Regions from separate parts of the Paenibacillus sp. FSL R7-0163 genome, predicted to be linked through region 3. Evidence: predicted binding sites of a transcription regulator. Region 3 holds the regulator's gene; each other region holds the start of a gene.
The links. Region 3 encodes Rex, which represses fermentation and respiration genes when NADH is low (regulators of the CRP and FNR family bind a similar motif). Its sites were predicted from a motif close to TTGTGAAATATTTCACAA; they were not measured.

Region 1 (4,352 bases), 2.4 Mb from region 3:
CATTTGGCTGACATTCCTTTCTTCAATTATCCCACTGGTAATTATGTTCATCTTGTTCTTCTTCCTGTTTAACCAGGCGCAAGGTGGCGGCGGTAAAGTCATGAATTTCGGCAAGAGTAAGGCTCGGTTATATAATGAAGAGAAGAAGAAAATCAGCTTTGAGGATGTTGCAGGGGCGGACGAAGAGAAGCAAGAGCTTGTCGAAGTCGTTGAGTTCCTGAAAGATCCACGCAAATTTGCAGCTGTCGGCGCACGTATTCCTAAGGGCGTATTGCTTGTAGGTCCTCCGGGAACAGGTAAAACATTGCTTGCCCGTGCGGTAGCAGGTGAAGCTGGCGTTCCTTTCTTTAGTATTTCCGGTTCTGACTTTGTGGAAATGTTCGTGGGTGTCGGTGCTTCTCGGGTACGTGATTTGTTCGAGAATGCTAAGAAGAATGCTCCATGTATTATCTTCATTGATGAAATTGATGCTGTGGGTCGTCAGCGTGGTGCCGGTCTTGGTGGCGGACATGACGAGCGTGAGCAGACGCTTAACCAATTGCTGGTTGAGATGGATGGATTCGGTGGTAACGAAGGCATTATTATTGTAGCGGCGACTAACCGCGCTGATATACTTGATCCGGCATTGCTTCGTCCAGGACGTTTTGACCGTCAAATTACGGTTGACCGTCCTGATGTGAAAGGCCGTGAAGCTGTACTTAAGGTGCACGCTCGTAACAAACCGCTTACGAAAGATGTAAGACTGGATGTTGTTGCTAAACGCACAACCGGATTCACAGGTGCTGATTTGGAGAATCTGCTGAATGAGGCAGCTTTGCTAGCTGCACGCCGTAACCGTAAAGATATTTCCATGATTGAAGTGGATGAAGCTATTGACCGTGTTATCGTAGGTACTGAGAAACGCAGCCGTGTGATCAGTGACCGCGAGAAACGTATTGTAGCTTATCATGAAGCAGGCCATACTATTGCTGGTTACTTCCTTGAGCACGCCGATATGGTGCATAAAGTTACTATTATCCCACGCGGACGTGCAGGCGGATACGTTATTATGCTTCCGAAGGAAGATCGGATGATCGTTACCAAGCAGGAGCTTTTAGATAAGGTTACTGGATTACTTGGTGGACGTGTTGCCGAAGAATTGTTTATTGGTGAGATCGGTACGGGTGCATACAGTGACTTCCAACAGGCTACGCGCATCGTGCGTGCCATGATTATGGAGTACGGTATGAGCGATAAGCTTGGACCTATGCAGTTCGGATCTTCTCAAGGTCAAGTATTCTTAGGTCGTGATATTGGGCATGAACAGAATTACAGTGATTCCATTGCTTATGAGATTGATCAGGAAATGCAGAACTTTATTACTTCGAGTTACGAACGTTGTAAAGATCTGTTGATCAAACACTCCAAAGAAATGCACTTGATTGCCAATACATTACTTGAGAAAGAAACACTTGAGCTTGATCAGATCACACAACTGATTGAACAAGGATTCCTTTCCGAGGATGGTAAACCAGAGGGTGGCGAAGGTGTTGCCCATGAAGTTGGCGAGCCTGTCATCGACAATATCGGTGATGTGCGAGTTCGCATTCAAGGCAAGCCTGAGGACGAACAGTCCACACTTCCTGACTTATCAAAGGATATCCCGAATAACCCTGATTCTGAGGGTAATGACGGTTCCGGTGATGACAACAAAGGTGGGGGCACTAGCCTTACCTAATTGGGTCCACCATTCATATGATGTAAATTTATCCGGAGAACGTAACTGTTCTCCGGATTTTTTATTTTAATTTTTAAGGGATTCTATGCCTTAAAGCCTGTCCAGTTACATTGACAGGGGCTGGAACGTTGTGTACATTAGTGATTAATATTACTTACTATTTATATCAGCATGTTCATTTTTTCACCATGATGGCGCATGCCATTTGATAACATCATGTCGGCGAAAAGCCGCGAGGATTTAAGGGGGAGAACAATCGGTGGAAGCTCTGGCGCTTGAGCGCAAGCAGGAACAGAATCGAGAACTTCGTATACGTCTTGAACAGCTTAAAAAGGAACGAAACGCAATCATTTTAGCTCATTATTATCAGCGTGATGAAATTCAGGAGGTTGCCGATTTCCGGGGCGACTCTTTTTTACTCGCTCAGAAGGCTGCAGAGACAGATGCGGAAGTTATTGTATTCTGCGGTGTTCATTTCATGGGGGAAAGTGCAAAAATTTTAGCCCCGAACAAAACCGTCCTAATTCCTGATGAACGTGCAGGCTGTCCAATGGCAGATATGGTCAATGTAGACGGTTTACGTAAGCTAAAAGCTCAACATCCAAATGCTAAAGTAGTCACTTATATCAACTCGTCCGCCGAGATTAAAGCAGAAACCGATATTTGTTGTACCTCTGCTAATGCTGTGAAAGTAATCGAATCCCTTGACGCCGAAGAGATTATTTGGGTCCCAGATAAGAATCTTGGTCAATATGTACAAGATCAGACGGGCAAGAAGCTGATTATCTGGGAAGGCTATTGCAACACTCACGACATGTTGACCGTCAAAGATGTAGTAGAGATGAGAGCAAAATATCCAGATGCGGAATTTGTAGTTCATCCAGAGTGCCGTCCTGAAGTAGTGGCCATGGGTGACTATGTAGGCAGCACTACATCAATTCTGGAGTATTGCCGGAAATCGGATCGTAAGCAATTTATCGTTGGAACGGAAGATGGTACCGGATATCAGCTTCGTAAGGATAGTCCAGATAAAGAATTCCATTTTGCTACCAAATTTCTTGTTTGTCCCAATATGAAAGTTAATAATCTAAAAAAACTGGTGAAATGCCTGGAGACGATGAAGCCACAAATCTATGTACCGCCTGCTGTCGCCGACAAAGCCAGAACATCCCTAGAGCGCATGCTACAAGTCCGGTAGCATGCGCTACTCTTTCGTTGAAACAGGTGAAAAGCGGTCATGATTCCACAATATTTGGTTGATTTTGATCTTCGGGATATTCCTACGGTAAAGACAGATTGTATTGTTATTGGTTCAGGGATTGCCGGGTTATTCACAGCTATTAAAGCCAGTGAAGATCGGCGTGTCATAATGATCACAAAGAAATCAGTGATGGAAAGTAATACTCGCTATGCACAGGGGGGGATCGCAGCTGTTATAGCTGAGGATGATTCCCCTGCATACCACCGGCAGGATACCTTAATGGCCGGTGCAGGTCTTTGCTCCTCAACAGCTGTCGATGCACTTGTTAATGAAGGGCCGGAAGGCGTTCATGAGTTAATTCGCTTAGGAACCCTGTTTGATAAGGAAGATGGGGTACTGGCTTTGACTCAGGAAGGAGCGCACAGCCACCGCCGTATTTTGCATGCTAATGGGGATGCTACCGGTTATGAGATTGTTCGTGCATTGGCGGAACAGGTAGCGGAACATGAGAATATTGAGGTCTGGGATGATCATTATGTTATCGATCTCATCACTGAAGGTGGCGAATGTGTAGGCGCATTATTGCAGCGGCCCGGTGGTGGACGGTTGTTCCTGCAAGGGGATGCGACCATTTTGTGCTCTGGTGGAGCAGGACAATTATATCGATACACTACCAACCCTGAGGTAGCTACAGGAGATGGTGTAGCGATCGCCTATCGCGCTGGTGCTCATATACGAGATATGGAATTTATTCAATTTCATCCTACAGCACTTAGTTACCCAGGAGCTCCTAGATTTTTAATCTCCGAAGCTGTGCGTGGGGAAGGAGCAGTCTTGCGCAATATTAATGGAGAGCGGTTCATGGAGCGTTATCATAACCTGCTTGAACTAGCCCCGCGGGATATTGTAGCGCGAGCTATTGTAAGTGAAATGGAACTTACTAAATCAACGTTCGTTTATTTGGATATTACACATGAATCTCCAGAGATGGTGAAGCATCGGTTTCCCACAATATATGAGACATGTATGGGCTATGGACTGGATATTACAAGTGATTGGATTCCAGTGGCTCCTGCTGCGCATTATATGATGGGGGGGATTAAGACCGATCTGAATGGAGAGAGTACCGTCCCGCGTCTGTTTGCTTGCGGGGAGGTTTCCTCCACAGGCCTGCATGGCGCTAACCGTTTAGCTAGTAATTCTTTATCTGAGGCCATTGTATTTGGACAGCGTATTATTGATCGGATTCATGAGCTTTCCCCGCTGGACCGTGATGTTTTATCGGTTATCAGTAACGAGGGCCGTGTAGATTCGCCAACTCAAGCTATTGTGGAACGTCGTTTGAAGCTACAGAAGGTAATGGTTCGATATGCCGGACTACGTCGTAACGAAGAGATGTTACTTAAAGGATTAGATGAATTAAAACGACAGCTG
Region 2 (4,352 bases), 2.5 Mb from region 3:
CTAATGCAGTTCCAGATTGAGCCCATTGTGGCGCGTGAACATGCAGGTCGATAAAGCCGGGCAAAAAATACTGGCCTTCAGCTAATACATGAAAATTGTCCTGACCTTGATAAGCATCAAGCAAGGGTTGATAGTCGGGGTGCTTCGGTGCAACAATCATTTCTATCATCCCATCCGTGTTGATACAGAAGAGATGGTCCTTTAAAATTTGAATTTCTTTTGGGGATAGGCTAGAAAATGAAGTGCCTAGGAATATTTGCATATATTTTCTCATAATTTCCGCCTTAATGTTCGTCTTTTGGTGTGCATTCGTTATTATAATCCGTGAAAAAGGATAAGTCCAGACCAAAAGTCGAATAAAGGCGTAATTGACGGATAGGAGGAGCGGAGGAATTGAAACCGAATATGACGCATAGACGTCATGTTCGCTATGCTAGAATACAGAAAAAGATAGAGGGAAGTAAAAAATGCAGGTGTGTTTCGATTCCTTTACGGTTATAGGAAATGAATGCGGTTACTATCTTGTGATATAATAGATGAAATCGATCAATAGTTTGAGAAAATTGGATTAGGAGTGTTGCCTGGATGAGAAGATACAACATTTGGCGCCCGTTGATGTTAATTATTGTTGCTGTACTTACAAAAAGCTTGGTCACTAACCTGTGCATTTTGTTTGGTATGCAGGCTGAAGCAGCTAGTAGTATGGGGACGCTGGGCATGGTCATTGCCGGTTTAGTGATGTACAATCGCATGACAAATCGCCGTCGTAAATAAGGTGGCCGGATAGATTATAAACGTCTGGTTATTATGTTATAGTAAAGATTGAAATAAAACTTGTATCGACCTGAAAAGGAGTACTTCATGACACAGTTTGTCTACAAACAAATTATTGATGACTTAAAAATGAAAATTTTTGCTGGGCAGTTTCCCGATATGAAATTACCGGATGAACGAACGCTTAGTGAAACTTATCAAGTGAGTCGTAGTTCTATTAAAAGTGCTCTGACTAAAATGGCAAATGCCGGCATTATTTTTAAAAAGCGTGGCTCAGGGACATTTATAAATCCTTTATACATAAAAAATGAATCTATTTTTAACTACGAAGGCTCTAATTTAGGTGTCACCGACAATTTTCAAATGAATGGGAAGAAGCCAAAGATTAAAGTTCTGAAATTCGAGGTCATTCCACCAACGGAAGAACTGCAACGGGATCTGTTTTTAGGACCACATGATTTTGTATACAAAATCGTTCGCTTGCGTCTTTTTGATGATGAACCCTTTATGATTGAAACGGGTTATATCCCAATCAAAATCGTGCAGAACTTAAATCAGACTATTATTGAAGGATCTATCTTTAATTATTTGGAGGATTCACGGAACCTGGCGGTAACCAAATCCTTTTTATCGATATCCGCAGAACCCTCTGAGGCTACGGATCAAGAGCTGCTGCATTTGCAGGCGAATGAGCCAGTAAGCATTATGGAAGGGATTTTCTTTTTAGATAATGGCACACCCTTTGAATTCTCCCATATGCGTTTCCACTATAAATACTTAAAATTTAATACCTTTGTGTCCGTTCATTAAAAGTAAGACTGGGGAATTTTTCTCGGTCTTATTTTTTTTATTTTGCGTAAAATAGATGAAGGAAAAGCAGCAAATATCTCCCGCAAACTTCAGCCCATATTTTTACATATATATTAATATTGACGTATTTTTACAGACAATTGACACCGTTTTTCATACTATGTTCATATTTTCACAAAATTGGACCGTATCATTTGTTGAAAAGGTTGAATTAATTTTTGGCGGCGGTATGATGTACTTGTGGAAGAAATTACGGCAATGTAGACACAGAAAAAATTTTGGGGAGTGGAAGAAATGGTATTATCCATGGATGTTGATTACTCATCAAAAACTTATTTAGAGAAGCTTGATGCATACTGGCGCGCAACTAACTACATCTCTGTAGGTCAACTGTATTTGAAAGATAATCCGTTGTTAAGAGAACCGCTGAAAGAAGCAGACGTAAAGATTAAGCCAATTGGACACTGGGGAACTATTCCCGGCCAGAACTTTATTTATGCCCATTTGAATCGGGTCATTACTAAATATGATTTGAATATGTTCTATATCGAGGGTCCTGGTCATGGCGGTCAGGTCATGGTTTCAAACTCCTATCTCGATGGTAGCTATACTGAAATTTATCCGGAAATTACACAAGATATCCCAGGTCTGAAGAAATTGTTCAAACAATTCTCTTTCCCAGGTGGAGTTGCTTCCCATGCTGCCCCTGAAACACCTGGATCGATCCACGAAGGTGGCGAATTAGGTTATTCTCTATCCCACGGTGTAGGTGCTATTCTGGATAATCCAGATTTGATCTCCGCTGTTGTTATTGGTGATGGAGAGGCTGAAACTGGCCCATTAGCGGCTTCATGGTTCTCCAACCGGTTCATCAATCCAGTTACTGATGGTGCAGTTCTGCCGATCTTGCACTTAAATGGTTTCAAAATCAGTAACCCAACGATTCTGTCTCGTCAATCCAAAGAAGAAATTACTGCATACTTTAAAGGTATGGGTTGGGAACCGTTCTTCGTTGAAGGCGAAAATCCTGATCTAATGCATCCAGAAATGGCTAAGGTGCTTGATACCATCGTAGAAAGAATTGAAGCGATTCAAAAGAATGCACGTGACAACAATGACCTTACGCGTCCGGTTTGGCCAATGTTGGTCTTCCGTTCTCCTAAGGGCTGGACGGGTCCAAAGCAATGGGATGGTGTTCCGAATGAGAACTCGTTCCGTGCCCATCAGGTGCCGATTCCAGTGGATCAAAAGAATATGAAGCACGCTCCAGCGTTATTGGAGTGGATGAACAGCTATAAACCAGAAGAATTATTTGATGAGAATGGTCGTCTGAATGTTGAACTTGCTGAGATCCTGCCAACTGGCGACAGACGTATGGGAATGAACCCAGTTACTAATGCTGGCAACCAAATTAAAGATCTAAACTTACCGAATTTCCGTAAGTTCGCACTTGATAATTCCAAACCAGGTGAAGTAATAGCACAAGATATGGCCGTTCTGGGTAAATACATGAAAGATGTTATCTCTCTGAACGAAGAGAACCGCAATTTCAGAATTTTCGGACCGGATGAAACAATGTCCAACCGTCTGGGACCTGTCTTTGAAGTGACGAAACGTCAATGGTTGGATCAAGTGATTGAGCCGAATGATGAATTCCTAGCTTCTTATGGCCGTGTTATCGATTCCCAATTGTCTGAACATCAGGCAGAAGGTTTGCTTGAAGGTTACGTATTGACAGGTCGCCATGGTTTCTTTGCAAGCTATGAAGCTTTCTTGCGTGTCGTGGATTCGATGATTACTCAGCATTTCAAATGGCTGCGTAAAGCAACAGATCAAAGCTGGCGTGCGGATATTCCATCATTGAATGTGGTAGCAACTTCAACTGTATTCCAACAAGACCACAATGGTTACACTCACCAAGATCCAGGTTTGCTAGGTCACTTGGCTGATAAAAAACCAGAATTTATCCGTGAGTATTTGCCGGCTGATGCGAACTCCTTGCTGGCTGTCTTTGACACCGTCTTAAATGACCGTCAAAAAATTAACTTGATCGTTTCTTCCAAACATCCTCGTCCACAATGGTTCAGTGCGGATGAAGCACAAGAGCTGGTGGATAAAGGACTGAAGATTATTGACTGGGCAAGCACCGATCAAGGTGGAGAGCCTGATGTTGTCTTTGCTTCTGCAGGTACAGAACCAACTATCGAAAGCTTGGCTGCAATCTCTATCCTGCATGAAAAACTGCCGAACCTTAAGATTAGATATATCAACGTGGTAGACTTGTTGAAACTGAGAAGTCAAAAATTAGATCCGCGTGGCTTATCTGACGAAGAGTTTGATCAATTTTTCACAAAAGATAAACCAGTTATCTTCGCTTTCCACGGATATGAAGGTCTGATTAAAGACTTGTTCTTTGATCGCCATAACCATAACCTGCACGTACACGGATACCGCGAGAATGGCGATATCACAACACCATTCGATATGCGCGTATTGAATCAAATGGACCGCTTTGACTTGGCGAAGGAAGCTGTTCTGAGCTTGCCTAATGCTAACGACTATAAAGCGATCGCAGATGAAATGGATGCTATCGTTAAGAAACATCACCAATTCATTCGTGAAGAGGGTATTGATTTGCCAGAAGTAGAGAACTGGGTATGGAAAGCTTTGAAATAAACGTATAGCCAGTACCATAGGAAGTAATACAAAAAGACACCTTTAGAGGTGTCTTTTTATTTGTGTGCGCCCAGCATGGGCGCTATCTATAG
Region 3 (4,352 bases):
CACCTACTGATCGAAGCGGGCACAGGAACCGGTAAATCGCTCGGTTATTTGTTGCCTGCCATTTATCAAAGCGTTCGCACCAATGAAAAAGTCATGGTCAGCACTCATACCATTAATCTGCAGGACCAATTGCGCGAGCGGGATATCCCTTTGTTAACGCAGGTAGTTCCTTTTCCGTTTAAAGCTGCTATTTTTAAGGGAAGAGGACATTATTTGTGTCTGCGTAAGTTTGAGCATAAAATTAATAAAAAGGACTTTATAAGCCCAAGGGAAGATGCGCTTACTGCAGCTCAGATGATCGTATGGCTCACTCAAAGTGAATCAGGGGATGATGAAGAGCTGAATTTAAGCGGCCGGGGCGGTGATTTCTGGGAGACGGTGGCAAGCGATACCGATTCCTGTCTGGGACGTTCCTGTCCTTGGTTCCGCAAATGCTATTATCATAGGGCCAAGCATGAAGCTGGGATTGCTGACGTGGTCATTACGAACCACTCCAAGCTATTCGCAGATGTTAAAGCTGGGCACCAGCTGCTTCCAGCTTACGAGCATCTTGTAATTGATGAAGCACATCATTTAGAAGATGTGGCTGGTAAACATCTTGGCATGCATATGAAGCATTTCACTGTGGCACACACGTTATCGCGACTGTATAAAGATAGCCGAAACGGACAGCTTCCTGCTCTGCGCCAGATCTTACAGTCGTCAGGCAGTGAAGAGGCTTCAGAATGGAGCGGAGTCATCGATCGGATCTACCCGGATCTGCTTACTGTCAAAGAAACCTGGGATGCACTCAGCGACAAGCTGTTCAGCCTTTTGCCGGAACGCAGTGATGCAGCAGCAGGGGAAGCGGGACAACTGGTTATGCGTTTGCTTCCCGCCCGTAAGCCGAAGGATTGGGATGAATTAGTTGCGCTTGAGAACACTATGAATCTGACGTTAAGCGACATCATCCGTAAGGGTGATAAAATGCTTAATGAGATGCGTGACCAGGAAAGCCAATCCTCAGCAGACAGTCTTGTTACTGATATTAGCGGTTTATTTAAGGATTTGGCTTCCATACGTGAGCAAGTAAGATTCTTTATGGGGCTGAATGACGATAATGTAGTATATTGGCTGGAGGCAAATGGAAATTACCGCAGCAAATCACTGCAGATGTATGCCGTCCCTGTGGATGTTAGCAGCCAGCTTAAAGAGTTGTTCTTCGATAAGAAAAAAAGCATCGTGCTTACCTCGGCGACGCTGTCTGTAGATAAATCTTTTCAGTTTATGATTGATAATCTCGGACTTAACGAAGCTGCGGAAGAGGGACGTCTAATGACTTCACTCCTTCCTTCTCCCTTTAAGTATCGCGAGCAGGCGCTGCTAGTTATACCGCGTGATTTTCCTAGTGTGAAGGGCAGTGTGGGCGATGCTCGATTTGTCGATACACTCGTACAGTCGTTAGCAGAAGCTGCCAAAACAACACGTGGGCGGATGCTGGTTCTGTTTACTTCTTATAAAATGCTGCGTCAGGTATATGATCCGCTTAAAGAGGCTTTGGCCTCACAAGAGATTACGGTGCTTGGTCAAGGCGTGGAAGGTGGCAGCCGGAGCAAGCTGATCCGCCGCTTTCAGGACAGTGCAGCATCCGTTCTGCTGGGGACGAGCAGCTTCTGGGAAGGTGTAGATATTCCAGGTGAAGCACTGACTTGCCTGGCCATCGTGAGACTTCCGTTTCAACCGCCGAATCACCCGTTGGCGGAAGCGAAGTCGGAGTTATTGCAGGCTCAGAAGAAGAATCCGTTCATGAAATTGTCTGTTCCTCAAGCGGTTATTCGCTTTAAGCAGGGATTCGGAAGACTGGTTCGCACGGCGCAGGATCGCGGAATAGTTATTGTTTATGATACAAGGGTTATTGAATCTCATTACGGGAAGTATTTCCTTTATTCATTGCCTGGTCCCAAAATGGAGCATATGCTGACTGATCAAATGGTCCCCCGCATAGCGGAATGGCTAGAGGATGGCGGCGCTTCTTAAAATGCTCGTCTTCAGTTTAGCTCCTCCTTATCCTTAAGGGCGGTAAGTTACAGTACCGCCCTTAATAAGGAGAGGTATACGTTTGAATATGGATTTTCACAAGAACATTACTATTTTTAGGAGGAAAAATATGAAATCGGATAAAATATCAGAAGCCGTTGTTCGCAGACTACCTGTGTATTTGCGTTTTTTGAATGATCTCCAGAATCGCGAAATATTAACAGTTTCCTCTCAGGAACTTGGACAAAAGCTGGATCTTAATCCCGCACAGATTCGTAAGGATTTAGCGTATTTTGGTGACTTCGGCAGAAAAGGTATCGGCTATGATGTAACGTATCTTATTGAGAAAATCCGTCATATTCTGAAGCTGGATCAACAGCTTAATGTAGCTTTAGTAGGGGCAGGTAATCTCGGACATGCCTTGTCTAATTACAATGCATATCTTAAAGATACAATGAAAATCACCGCTATATTTGATTCGTACGCTCCTAAGGTTGGACGTAAGATCAACTCCCTTACTGTGCAACCAATGGATGAACTAGGCAGCACGATTCGTGAGCAAGGTATTCGCATTGCCATTATTACCGTACCTGATTCAGAAGCTCAAAATGTAGCAGATATTCTCATTTCTTCTGGGATTGAAGCGATTTTGAACTTTGCCCCTGTGATTCTGAAGACACCACCGAATATCCGGGTGCATGCAGCTGATTTTACAACTGATCTGCAAAGTCTTGCTTATTACTTGCGGGATGGAAAGGAAGAAAGCGAACATGAACAGCAATAAAACGATAATTAAGGGCGGGTATTTTCTGACTCCGGGAACGGATGAGCCGGTTCTGAGTGGATATATGACTATTGAAGATGATTTAATCACTTACATAGGAAAAGAAGAGCCTCAGATGGAAGCTGGAGTGCAAGTGGTTGATGGCAGTCGTCTGCTGTTCATGCCTGGACTTGTAAACACACATGGTCATGCGGCGATGTCTTTGCTGCGTGGATATGGAGATGATTTAGCGCTACAAGTGTGGCTTCAGGAGAAAATGTGGCCGATGGAGGAAAAGTTCACCGGTGATGATGTATACTGGGGAACCTCCTTATCTGTATTGGAAATGCTGAAGGGTGGAACTACGACCTTCCTCGATATGTATGATCATATGGACCGAGTAGCTGAGGTAGCTGAGTTATCAGGTATCCGTTCCGTATTGATGCGTGGTGTGATCGGGTTATGTCCAGAGGATGTACAGAATCACAAGCTTGCGGAAGCGATTTCTTTTGCCCGTAACTGGCATGGAAAGGCGGACGGTAGAATTACTACTATGATCTCGCCGCACGCCCCTTATACTTGCCCTCCGGACTTCCTGGTTAAGTTCGTGCAGGCAGCGCATGATCTGGATTTACCGATGCATACGCATATGTCCGAAACGAAACGTGAAGTGGAACAAAATGTGGCGGATTACGGGTTGCGTCCTGTAGCTCACTTAGAGAAGCTTGGAATGTTCACACGTCCCTCGATAGTTGCACATGGTGTTCATTTAAATGATGAAGAGATTGAGATCTTGGCTCGCCATAATGTGGGTGTCTCTCATAATCCGGGCAGTAATTTGAAGCTGGCTAGCGGAGTGGCTCGGGTTACTGATCTTCTAAAAGCTGGTGTGAAGGTGTCTCTTGGCACGGATGGCGCGGCAAGCAACAATAACTTGGATATGTTTGAAGAGATGCGGCTTGCAGCTCTCATTCATAAGGGTGTCAGCGGTGATCCAACGGCTGTTCCAGCTCCAGAAGCTCTACGTATGGCTACAGAATATGGCGCCCAGTCCATCTTTTTAAATAATGTAGGTAGACTTGCTGTTGGGATGAAAGCTGATTTCATTGCAATTGATATAGATCAGCCGCATTTGCTGCCACACACAGATCTGTTGTCTCATGCAGTTTACTCTGCTAGCGCTAAGGATGTTGAGCATGTGTGGGTGAATGGTAAACAGGTCATCAAGCATGGACAATGCTTAACCCTGGATGAGGAAGCTATCCGGCGTAAAGCGCAAGAAGCCTTCGAAGGTTTATTGAAGCGTTAAGTCTGGATAATAACGAATAAATAATAGGCTGCGACTTTTTGCTTTTAGCAAAAGTTGCGGCCTTTTGTACATTTTAAAGGCTGGGAAAGCTAGAAAATTATGAAATTTTGGATAAACACGCGGGTGTGTTATATAATCAAAAAAGATATATTACTAGAAAGGGAGCTGTACCTTGAAGAAAAGGAAAAAATGGATCCTCCTGGGGTCAGTTCTGATTCTGCTCCTGGGGTTTGGACTTATCCAGTTCTATGCCTATATTATGAA

Region 1: the regulator Rex is predicted to act here: its motif matches at 1,889-1,906, upstream of nadA (quinolinate synthase NadA).
Region 2: the regulator Rex is predicted to act here: its motif matches at 1,745-1,762, upstream of NST45_RS26000 (phosphoketolase family protein).

What each region holds. Positions count from the first base shown of each region.
Region 1 is NZ_CP150224.1:6,093,536-6,097,887, reverse strand. Features, by position in the region: gene ftsH (ATP-dependent zinc metalloprotease FtsH) at 1-1,717, shown strand, start outside; gene nadA (quinolinate synthase NadA) at 1,977-2,915, shown strand; gene nadB (L-aspartate oxidase) at 2,955-4,352, shown strand, end outside.
Region 2 is NZ_CP150224.1:5,938,264-5,942,615, reverse strand. Features, by position in the region: gene guaD (guanine deaminase) at 1-274, opposite strand, end outside; gene NST45_RS26010 (hypothetical protein) at 586-774, shown strand; gene NST45_RS26005 (GntR family transcriptional regulator) at 862-1,584, shown strand; gene NST45_RS26000 (phosphoketolase family protein) at 1,879-4,260, shown strand.
Region 3 is NZ_CP150224.1:1,586,013-1,590,364, forward strand. Features, by position in the region: gene dinG (ATP-dependent DNA helicase DinG) at 1-2,016, shown strand, start outside; gene NST45_RS07005 (redox-sensing transcriptional repressor Rex) at 2,147-2,800, shown strand; gene NST45_RS07010 (amidohydrolase) at 2,787-4,088, shown strand; gene NST45_RS07015 (DUF5590 domain-containing protein) at 4,261-4,352, shown strand, end outside.